DNA from 3 places in the Paenibacillus sp. Marseille-Q9583 genome. Region 2 is predicted to be linked to each of the others. Evidence: riboswitches for the same ligand, from Rfam matches in the RefSeq annotation. Region 2 holds a riboswitch; each other region holds the start of a gene.
What was found. Region 2 has a riboswitch for cobalamin ahead of ACWNM1_RS03135 (S-layer homology domain-containing protein). Riboswitches for the same ligand answer to the same signal wherever they lie in the genome.

Region 1 (3,786 bases), on a different contig from region 2:
CCTCTGAGGCAGGAAGCTTTCGATCTGCAGCACTCCCTTTCGTTCGCTGCCGCCAGAATGCAATTAGTAGCACAAGAGAAAAAGATTCAGTTGCAGCTGAACATAGGGAATCTTAAAGAAGCCTTCACCTGCATCGGGGACAGCGAACAGATTGATCAGTTGCTGTATATTCTTTTGGATAATGCCATTAAATACTCTGCGGAGGGAGGCACAGTCATACTGGGGATTACCCGGAATGACAACGGCACTGCGAATGTAATCATTCAGGATACGGGCTGCGGGATTCCCGAGGAGGATCTTCCCCACTTATTCGAACGGTTCTACCGGGTAGATCAAGCCCGCACAAGGGAACATGGCGGCACCGGACTGGGACTGGCTATCGCCTATGAGATCGTCAGCAGGCACGGCGGCAGAATCGTGGTAACCAGCACCCTCCATCAAGGAAGTACCTTCACGGTTATCCTTCCTGAAACACAACGAATCCTTAGGCAACCACTTTGAAAAATGGAGGTTTTACTATGTTTACTGAAGTCTTTAACCACATCCATCCCATTGTCGTACATTTCCCTATCGCTCTGATCATCATCGGATTTGGGCATGATTTGGTGGTGGCCCTGAAAAAACGTTCTTTGAATCCTGCAGGTGGGTTATGGATGTGGCTTCTTGCTGCAGCGGGATCCTGGGTCGCAATAGCGACCGGACCAGATGATGATGCCCGCGGTGTGACTTCATTCATAGAGCCCCACGAGATGCTCGCCACCTTAACCGCTTGGGTAGTTTCTCTGATCGTTGTATGGAGATTGCTGATGTACTGGAAGGGCAAACATACTTTTAAAAAAGTTCCACTGGTGCTGTACTTGGTCGTCTCGCTTACTTCCTGCGGACTTGTGCTGGGAACCGGATATTACGGCGGCAAAATGGTGTATTCAGATGGCGTAGGCGTATCGACCAACGGAGCTCCGGTCAATCCCCCTGTGCAAGGTAATCACAAGTAATCAAATCAAAGGAGCCGATGCTCTCCTGAAAAAGGGAGCCCCGGCTTCTTTTGATTATCCACCTGCTTAGACAAACTTTACTTTTCTTTTTCGGTCGAGTAGATGCTTATAGCGTTTTGACAGATATTGAATTTGAGCTCCGAAGCCTGCTCTCATGTCCTGCCAAACCTGCAAGAAGCCGTCCTCCGGAGCATCGGTGACTCCACCTTAGGAACCCGCCATGAAGTGCAGGAAAAGGCCGAAATAACCACTTTACTTGAGTAAAGGTTAGAAGATCGGTTTACTCCATAAAAAAGCACGGTCCCCGAAATCCCGGAAGGCCGCGCCATGATTGAATTGTTAAGAATGCTGGTGAAGGGAATTGAACCCCCGGCCTACGCATTACGAGTGCGTTGCTCTACCCCTGAGCTACACCAGCTTAAGGCTGATTTTTCTGTCAAACAAAAAACATTATACAACTTTCAGCCAGAAACGCAAGCCTGTTTCTCCCTATTTCCCTACTCTCCCGAACTGCTATTCCACCTGTAGTTTACGCTCCACAGACTCCAGCTTTCCACGGCTAGTGGAGGGTTTATCGCGGCGGTCGTCTATTTTAAGTGAAGTAGAGACACGCTCTGCACCTGCGGCAAAAGGAGACTCGTGCAGCGCTTCGACTGCAGCAAAAATACGCTGAAGAGGCCCCTCGATGATTGTACCCATGGATGTAAGCTCATAAGTAATCCCTTCTACCGTCTTCAGCACTCGCTGCATATCCGCAACATAGCTGCTAAGGCTCGTACTGCCTGTTCCAATCGGAATAACGGTTACTTCAGCAATAGGCATGAGAATGCCTCCTCGGAATTTTATAATATGCGTCTCCTTCTATTGTAACAACTCCTCCCCTCTCCCACAAATGATCTCAGCTTTATTATGCCCCTTCTTTTTCCCTAAAAAATTCTCCGAAATATGACTTTCGCCACAAGTATTTTTTCTTACATGTATTCTAGGGTCATCTGCACTACATTTATGGACTCTTTGTGGCATTTTTTCGGACAATTTATGAATCATTTTTCATATGCCTGTGGATCAATTGTGGATTACTTATGGACAGCCTGTGGATCATTTGTGGAGTACTTTTGAAGAACCCGCTCCCCGCGCGGGTTTTCTAAAAAACTGTTTACAAACACAACATCTTGGGTTATTTTTATCTAACGACAACAAAATATAGTGGAGACAGGCGCTTTAATCCTTTATCGGAATTAGAGCTTAATAGGGAAGTACGGTGAAAATCCGTTGCGGTCCCGCCACTGTAACCGGATGCCCCTTACAAGCTTTTAGAAGCTTAAGATGGGCAGATCTCCTGGCAAAAGCCACTGAGGGGTAAGAGCCCCCTTGGGAAGGCGCTGAGAGGTCCTACGGAAGCCAGGAGACCTGCCTGTTTCGACGACACCAACTATGAGTGCCTGCGAGGAACAGGAACGGTGTCCGCATGCGGTCATCTTCTTAGAGACCACTGCAAATATCTGTGTGGATATTTACATAACGCATCGGGCATTTTCTGCCATCCTCGCTAGAGGATGCTTTTTTTATGAGATCACAATGAATATACGGCCGCTTACGCGGCCCCACTTCTTAATGATAGGACGATAGACTGAGAGGAGAGCTATACAATGACGTTGTTGGAGAGACAATTTAACGGTACAACAAATGCACGAGAAGTTCTTTTAGAAGAGCTCATTGATTTAGGACGCGATATTATCGACAGCCGGGATTTGGACTTGCTGCGCGAGAATGCCAATTTGAACGGAGAGAGTTTCTCCGGTAAAATGAGCAAGTTCGGCAGTGAATATTCAAAATGGTACGCCCGCAACTTTACGATGCCGCCGCAACTAGTGCAAGCCATTGATGACAATGTCGTCTATGTGCATGATCTGGATCAATACGCAATCGGAACGACTAACTGCATTTTTATCCCGTTTGATAAGCTTCTCCGCGAAGGCTTCAACACCGGCAATGGCAGTGTACGTCCTCCGAACTCCATAATGACAGCTATGTCACTGGTAGCAATTATTTTTCAATCCCAGCAAAACGCTCAATATGGCGGCGTATCCGCCAATAAGCTCGACTATGATCTGGCACCTTATGTAACCAAATCCTTCGCTAAGCTGTTCCGCAAGGGTCTGGATTATTTTGATGAGGGACAAGCTAATGAATCTTTGGGCGAGATTACAATGAGCCGTACCGATCTGGCGGAGTTATATCCAAAAGCGTTCCGTTTTGCACTAAAGGAAACCGAAATCGAAACCCTGCAAGCGGCTGAAAGTATGGTACATAATCTCAACACCATGTCCAGCCGGTCCGGTGGGCAAATTCCGTTTACCAGCATCAATTATGGTACTTGTACTTCACCAGAAGGTCAGCTTGTGATCAGCTCCCTGCTAACAGCAACGATGAACGGACTTGGCAGCGGAGAAACACCTGTGTTCCCGATTCAAATCTTCAAATGCAAGCAAGGAGTCAATCAACAGCAAGGCGATCCTAACTATGAATTGTTCCTAAAAGCGGCGGAATGTTCTGCACGCAGACTATATCCGAACTTCGCTAATCTGGACGCTCCGCTCAACTTGCAGTATTATGATCCAAGTGATCCTGATACGGAATTTGCTACAATGGGCTGCCGCACCCGAGTGCTCGGTGACCGTTTTGGGCGTAATCATTGCTCCGGGAAGGGCAACCTTTCCTTTAATACACTGAATCTGGTTCGGCTCGGTCTGGCACACGGCACAGTAACAGGCCGACGTACCGTCGCAGA
Region 2 (3,786 bases):
TTTCTTAGCTACATTGTTGTAATAGAGATCATAATAACCACTTGGTACTTCGTAGTTGGCACGTGCTAAAGATAAGATCGACCATTCCCCACTGCCAGTACCAAATGACGGATTCTTTACAGTTTTTAAAATATAGGCCAAGCTCTTATCTAACTGTTGTTTGACTCCAGTCGTAGCATTTATTTTGTAGGTAATTTGATAAGTTTGCGTTGCTCTATTTTCTGCTCCGTCTACTGCCGTTACGGTGATTACATTACCACCTGGGTTAAGAGAAACCTTATACTCACCATTTGTAGCAGATAGAGCGACTCCATTTAGCTTCACTACTGGAATGATACCGTCATATACATTATCTGTGACAGCTACTCTGAAACTTAAATCTTTATCGGATACTTCCTGTTTATCCTGCATACCACTTACAGTAATAATAGGTGGCTCAATATCTAAAGAATGGGTAAGCCCGACCAGTGCATGATCTACACTTAATTGAGAGCTTTCCATATTTTCTAGCACTGAATAAGCTTGGTAAACTGCTTTTTGTACTACTGTTTTGCCCAAAATACTATCTTTATTCGGATCACTGTTAATTTCTGCGATTTTGGCAGTTAATGCATCCTTATTGGCAAATGGAAATGGAGGTTCTCCCCAGCCACCAAGATCAGAACTATAGCCATAAGTGGTGAACTGTGTTCGGATGATGTCACCGTCTTGAGGGTGATAATCAGACATCCCGAACGGAGGAAATTCATTATTTACGGCATACATCCAACCCGACATGTGAGTGTAGTCAAACTGACTTAGCCACTCTTGGTCTGCTTTAGTTCTGACTGTATTCCCATCGGCTGAAATCATATCTAAAATATATTGCGGTATATTGACTTCACTTCTGCCACTATCTTTAACTTCAGATAAATAAAAACTACTAGCTATACTTCCAAAGTTTCTATAATTACCTTCTCCTAGCGCACGTGTTATTAGTGATGCGCCATTGTCCCCTTCGTAGAATGGAACTTTAATAGGATCCTTAATATATCCTTGACCCAATGTGAACTTCTCTACGGATACAGTGACATACCCTTTAAGTGTAGAGCTTGCTTCATTCGCATGAGCCGGGATTACACTTGTAGAGAACGTCGTGATAAATACAGCTACAATAAGTAACCAAGCTAAAAACTTATTTTTCTTCATGTTTCCATAACCCTTCCCTTCTCTTCCTATGTTAAAAAACAGAATAAACTTTCATAGCACTACAAAAAAACCACTCAACATAACGTCAAGAGGTTTAAGATAGTGAACCGCAACAATAGCAGGCATATACTATATCAAACACCTCTCTATCGCTCGTAGAGTTTAACGGTGTATCAGAAATAGGCAGATATTCTGGCTCAAGTATCATCACCCTTGCTACCTTCCCAGTTTCCCAGTGGTACCTTGCAAGGACTCCTCTTTCACAGCGGCGGGACCGCGCGGGATTCACACCCGCTTTCCATTTAACCAATCTATGATTGTATTTCCGAAACATTCATAATTGGCACCTATTGCTAATATTAATTTTTCCATGCTTCATCATATCTAATATATATGCTTTTGTCATGCAATATTTGTTTTTTGTATAACGGGTGGTTGGCGATAATCCTACTGAATATCAAATCATTTTAACCATAATATACTCTTTTTCTCTCAGCTCAAAACCATCCTCCAGTGACAAAGAGGCCAACTCAAAGATTCGATCATACTTTTTATTACGCGGGAGCCCTTCTTCCTCAGCCCAGCATGTATAAAGCTCAAACTCGGCGCCTGATACTCCATAATCTGTCATAAGCTTAAATAACTCCCGACAGCACTTGAGTGAGGCGTTATACGATCTCGGTAGAGTATCTTTTAGCTTAGGGGATACAGAGAAGCCGCCCCAATTCGGTGAAATCCGATACACATATGGACTCCGAAAATGCTTGCGAATCTCATCGTTCCAATACCCAAGTTCCTCTATAAAAATACCCGCTGCATCTTCTTCCGAGTCATATACAAGACAGTCCTCATCTCTTAAATGAGATAGATCTGCGATGTCATCCAAAGGAATTATACCTTGCAGGCGCAGAGCCTCTCTTTGTTTCTTATACTCCGGGGAATTTTTCACTTCATTATATGTCTTTGCTGACGGTACACTGCCTCTTTCTCCTAACGGAAGCTCTGTAGCTGAGCCTATGTAATGAAATCTGCTCACTGGATTGCTCTCCATAACTTTGGAATCACTGCAAATCACTAATTCATATATGAATTTACCACAAATTAGTAAGGTACTCGTTGAAATCATTCTATGTTAGGGTATTTGGTAAGCGTTTACAACGAATTCAAGGAGGTGTACGTGTTCATCTAAGCACCAAAGTACTAAGGAAGGTCAGGTTTAAGCATCCACAAAAATGATCTTACAAAGGAGAATTCAATGACTACTCGAATCCAGAAATCATTCTTATCATTGACCCTTGTCACCGCTCTTCTGCTCTCTTTGTTCTCATCCATTGCCGCCGCTGCCACTAAGGACGAGCAACAAGCTAAGGCAGCACCAAAGAGTAAGATCCAATCCTATGTAGACGATATGCAGCCCGGATGGAACCTTGGCAATACTCTAGATGCTACAGGTGAGGATGAAACCTCCTGGGGCAATCCGCGTGTGACCCAAGAACTGATTAAGAAAATCGCCGCACAAGGCTACAAAAGTATCCGGATTCCTATCACTTGGGATTCACACATAGGTGAAGCACCGAACTACACCATTGATCAAGCTTACCTCAACCGTGTCGAAGAAGTTGTAGGCTGGGCGCTAGACGCCAAGTTATATGTAATGATCAATGTCCATCACGACTCCTGGTTGTGGGTGAGTCATATGGAAGAGAAGCATGATGAGACGCTGGCGCGTTATAATGCAGCATGGACTCAAATTGCGGACCGCTTCAAGGATAAATCCGATAAGCTGATGTTCGAAAGCATTAATGAACCTCGTTTCACGGATGGCGGAAGTACGGATGAAGCGAAGATGGAACAAATGCTTGTAGAGCTCAACAATTCCTTCCATCAGATCGTTCGAAACTCAGGTGGAAAAAATGATGTCCGTCCGCTAGTGCTACCTTCATTAGAGACTTCTCCTACCCAACCTAGAATGGATCAGCTCTACAAGACAATTACAGCTCTTAACGATCCGAACATAATTGCGACCGTTCACTACTATGGCTTCTGGCCGTTCAGTGTGAATATCGCTGGTTACACCACGTTTGAAAAAGATACAAAAAACGATATCACCCAAACTTTTGATAACGTTTACAACACATTCGTAGCCAAAGGAATCCCTGTTATCGTTGGTGAGTTTGGACTGCTAGGATTCGATAAAGATACAGGTGTGATTGAACAAGGCGAGAAGCTGAAATTCTTCGAGTACCTTACCTATTATTTAAAAGAAAAGAAAATGACCTCCATGCTCTGGGATAATGGGCAACATTTCAACCGCAAAACGTATAAGTGGTCCGACTCCGAGCTGCAGGGTGTATTAATGTCTGGTCTGAAGGAACGTTCCTCCAGCACTGAAAGCGATCTGGTCTATCTAAAAAAAGGTGCAGCGATCAAAGACACCAAGGTGAAGCTGAACCTAAACGGCAATAAGCTAACCACGATTAGTGCGAATGGGAAGTATCTAACAAAGGGAAAAGATTACACCTTGAATGGCGAGGAGCTCACACTCAAAGCCAGCCAACTCAAAAAACTCACAGCTTCCCAAAAATACGGTGAAAATGC
Region 3 (3,786 bases), on a different contig from region 2:
ATAACATCCGCATCCATCGCTGAAATGGAGTCTATCATGTCATTAAATTCGCTATAGCACATGTGGGTATGAATTTGTGTCGTAGCCTTCACATGATTCGTCGCGATACGGAACGACTTCACCGCCCAATTCAAGTATGCCTCATGATCTTCCGTCTTCAAAGGAAGTCCTTCACGGATAGCCGGTTCGTCTACTTGAATCATCTCTATGCCTGCATCCTCCAAAGCTTTAACTTCATGACGGAGCGCTAAGGCAATTTGATTCGCTACTGCTTCCCGACTAAGATCATCACGTACGAAAGACCAATTGAGAATCGTAACAGGACCAGTCAACATGCCTTTAACAGGAAGGGAAGTTAACGACTGAGCATAAACGCTTTCTTTTACAGTCATAGGCTGGATAAAAGCTATATCCGCATAAATAACCGGTGGCTTAACGCAGCGTGATCCGTAGGATTGAACCCAGCCATTACTAGTAAATAAGTAACCATCCAGCTTCTCCCCGAAAAACTCCACCATATCGGTTCTTTCGAACTCACCGTGCACGAGTACATCCAAACCCAGCTTTTCTTGGAAGGTGATTGCATCTGCAATCTGCTCACGAACGAACCCGTCGTAACGCTCTTGATTCCATACGCCTTTACGCCATTTCAACCTTGCCTGGCGCACTTCTACGGTCTGTGGAAAGCTTCCGATTGTTGTCGTTGGCAGAAGTGGCAGCTGCCACTTCTCCTGTTGCACCTTCAGGCGCTCAGCAAAAGGTAGGTTACGTTGGTCTGGTAAATCTGTAAGTCCGAGAACTTGCTCGGCCACATCCTTACGACCGCGTTCAGGAAGTGCACGGAAGGCAGTAAGGGCTTCACGACTGGCCGTCAACGCAGCAGCAGCTTCTGCTGTACCCTCTAAGGCTGCAGCAAGCAGGCCAAGCTCTCTAAGCTTCTCATCAGCAAAAGCTAAAGCGGCCTTGACGGTTGCCTTAAGCTTCACCTCACCCTGAACAGTAACCGGAACATGTAGTAAACTGCAAGAAGGCTGTAGAATAAGACGATCAAGCGGCACATGTACACTCAGCTTTTCGATCAGCTGCAGCTTAGCATCCAGATCCGAGCGCCAGATGTTGCGCCCGTCAATAATACCCGCTCCCAGCCACTTATCCTCAGGCCAGCCAAGACGTTCAATCGATGCCAGGTTCGTCCCACCATCATGGACAAAATCAAGACCTAAACCTTGTACCGGAAGCTTGAACAGTGCCTCCAGCGGTTCAGCAGCTTCAAAGTAAGTCTGCAGAATAATATTTAATCCAGGCACGGATTCAGCAATTTCAGTGTAAATCGAGTGAAGTAAGGATAATTCTGAATCATTTATTCCTGTAACAATCGCTGGCTCATCAATTTGTACCCAGCTTACTCCTTCTTGCTTCAGTTCCTGCAACAGCTGAACGTAAACCGGAAGAAACCGAGCAGCAATCTTCGCAATATCCGCAGATGCAAAACCTTTTGACAACTTAAGGAATGTATAAAGGCCTAAAACCACAGGCTTACCCTCAATTCCCGCTTGGGACTTGGCAAAACGATAAGCTGCCAGTGGCTTATTCTCGGTCAGACGCGGCGTTTGTGCACCGATCTCTGGAACGATGTAATGATAGTTCGTATTGAACCATTTAGTCATCTCGCAAGCGGTAGCCTCAGCATTTCCTCTAGCCATCGCAAAATAAAGATCAAGCCCAATATCGCCACCATCATACGCATAACGTGGAGGTACGATCCCGAACATTACAGCGGTATCTAGCACATGATCGTAGAACGTAAAATCATTTACCGGAATTAAATCAATTCCTGCCTCCTGCTGAGTCTTCAAATGCTGAAGCTGAATTCCTGTCATTTCAGTACGGAACGCTTCCTCATTTATTTTTCCCGCCCAGAAGGCTTCCAACGTTTTCTTCCACTCGCGGTTTTTTCCGATTCTTGGATAGCCAAGATTGCTTACTTTTACTTTGTTCGTCACTTTGCAGCTCCCCTTCTCCATCTTCTTATTTTGGACTCGATATCACTTGCATTCCTATAAAAAAGAGCGCCCTTCCCTAAAAAAGTCAAAGGGAAAGACGCCCATAATATACCTATGGTTAACGTCTAACACCTTCCTATCCTCCGTAGGTGAAGCAGTGCTGTTGAAACAGGCAGGTCTCCTGGCTAGCGGTGTCAGCATCCTAAGCAGTCTTCCCAGCAGTAGTAAATTGCCAGTGACATATGTTGCTATGGACTCTTCCGTTACAGTGGCGGGACCGCATCGGCTTCATACCGAATTTCCCTATTAAGCCTACCGAATTACTAATTTCCGGCAAGCACCTGTCTCCGTTATTTTCAAGCTAAAACGCCTTCGGCGTCCTTTTTAAGGACGGTAAGCGTTTATGCGAGAATGATAAGAAAGTATTTTGTGAAACTTATACTTTCTTATCATTTAATTGCTGAAATGCCTTCGGTGTCCTTATACGGACGGTAGGCGTTTATGCGAGAATTATAAGGATAAAGTGAGTGTCTTAATCTGATGTCATCATACGTGAAAGCCCCCGTCATCTGCAATAGATTACGGGGGCTTTTGTTATATCGATTCCTTATAACGGATTTAGAAAAACACGAAATATACTACTGCAGCAAGGACTATGCGATATATAGCAAATGGTAAAAGCTTAATCCGGTTGATCAATTTCAAGAAGAAACGCATCGATAATAGTGCAAATACAAAGGCACTGATAAAGCCTGCAATGAAGAACGGCAGGGCATCGATGGTGAAATATTGCCAGTTCTTCATCAGTGAGAGTAAACTGGCGCCTGCCATGATTGGAACAGCCATAATAAACGTGAAATCAGCAGCAGCACGATGACTCATACCCAGAAGAACACCACCAGAAATCGTCGACCCGGAACGAGAAAATCCCGGCCACAAGGAGAAGCACTGGACCAGACCAACACCTAGCGCCTGCTTATATGTAATCTGATCGACACTCTCCGTTTGAATCTTCTTTGGTCCGAATAGATCCGCAATAATCATTAATACAGCACCGACTACTAGACCGATTAACACGGTGGATGTAGAGAATAAATGCTCGTCAATATAATCATTAAACAGAACGCCCAGCACGCCTGCTGGCACTAAACCTACAAGCACCTGTGTAAGCTTAAGGTGGCCGCCTTTTTCAAGTTGTGGTTGCTCCTCAGTTACAGGGTCCAACTGCTTGCGGCTGAAGCGCTTTAAGCCCAGCAATTCAATGAACCTATTTCTAAAAATAACTACAACTGCTAGTATTGACCCCAGCTGTATAACCACTTTGAACGTATTGGCCGTATATTGCCCAAATAACTCTGTCGATTTTAACCACATATCATCAACAATAATCATATGACCTGTGGAGGATACCGGAGCAAATTCAGTTAATCCTTCAACAATGCCCAAAATTATAGCTTTAATAATCGTTAATAGCTCCATTTGTTCTCCTCCTTTTAATCATAACTTTTATCTATAAGTCCTTCTCGGTTCAACCTTCGGTTTTCATTTTCCGGCTGCGCTTGCGGAAGAACAAATACCCAAGGATCACTACTCCACCTGCAAGAAGCACGTACACTACGTTGGAGTACATATCCATATACATAGCGATGTCTTCCCAGGACTCACCCAAAGCCGCACCAATAAGCACGAGCAGTAAATTCCATCCCAGCGTACCAATCGTTGTGAAGATCATAAACACTCCAAATTTCATGCCTGACATCCCTGCAGGGATCGAAATCAAACT

Region 1: another riboswitch for cobalamin. It lies ahead of ACWNM1_RS18375 (anaerobic ribonucleoside triphosphate reductase); the one in region 2 lies ahead of ACWNM1_RS03135 (S-layer homology domain-containing protein).
Region 3: another riboswitch for cobalamin. It lies ahead of metE (5-methyltetrahydropteroyltriglutamate--homocysteine S-methyltransferase); the one in region 2 lies ahead of ACWNM1_RS03135 (S-layer homology domain-containing protein).

What each region holds. Positions count from the first base shown of each region.
Region 1 covers NZ_CDRJTB010000041.1:4,876-8,661, forward strand. The annotation lists gene ACWNM1_RS18355 (sensor histidine kinase) at 1-501, shown strand, start outside; gene ACWNM1_RS18360 (DUF2231 domain-containing protein) at 519-995, shown strand; tRNA gene ACWNM1_RS18365 (tRNA-Thr) at 1,342-1,413, opposite strand; gene ACWNM1_RS18370 (MTH1187 family thiamine-binding protein) at 1,509-1,817, opposite strand; cobalamin riboswitch at 2,193-2,427, shown strand; gene ACWNM1_RS18375 (anaerobic ribonucleoside triphosphate reductase) at 2,645-3,786, shown strand, end outside.
Region 2 covers NZ_CDRJTB010000003.1:122,468-126,253, reverse strand. The annotation lists gene ACWNM1_RS03135 (S-layer homology domain-containing protein) at 1-1,188, opposite strand, end outside; cobalamin riboswitch at 1,354-1,554, opposite strand; gene ACWNM1_RS03130 (hypothetical protein) at 1,646-2,224, opposite strand; gene ACWNM1_RS03125 (cellulase family glycosylhydrolase) at 2,444-3,786, shown strand, end outside.
Region 3 covers NZ_CDRJTB010000048.1:20,415-24,200, forward strand. The annotation lists gene metE (5-methyltetrahydropteroyltriglutamate--homocysteine S-methyltransferase) at 1-2,003, opposite strand, end outside; cobalamin riboswitch at 2,158-2,363, opposite strand; gene ACWNM1_RS20215 (undecaprenyl-diphosphate phosphatase) at 2,622-3,482, opposite strand; gene ACWNM1_RS20220 (DedA family protein) at 3,532-3,786, opposite strand, start outside.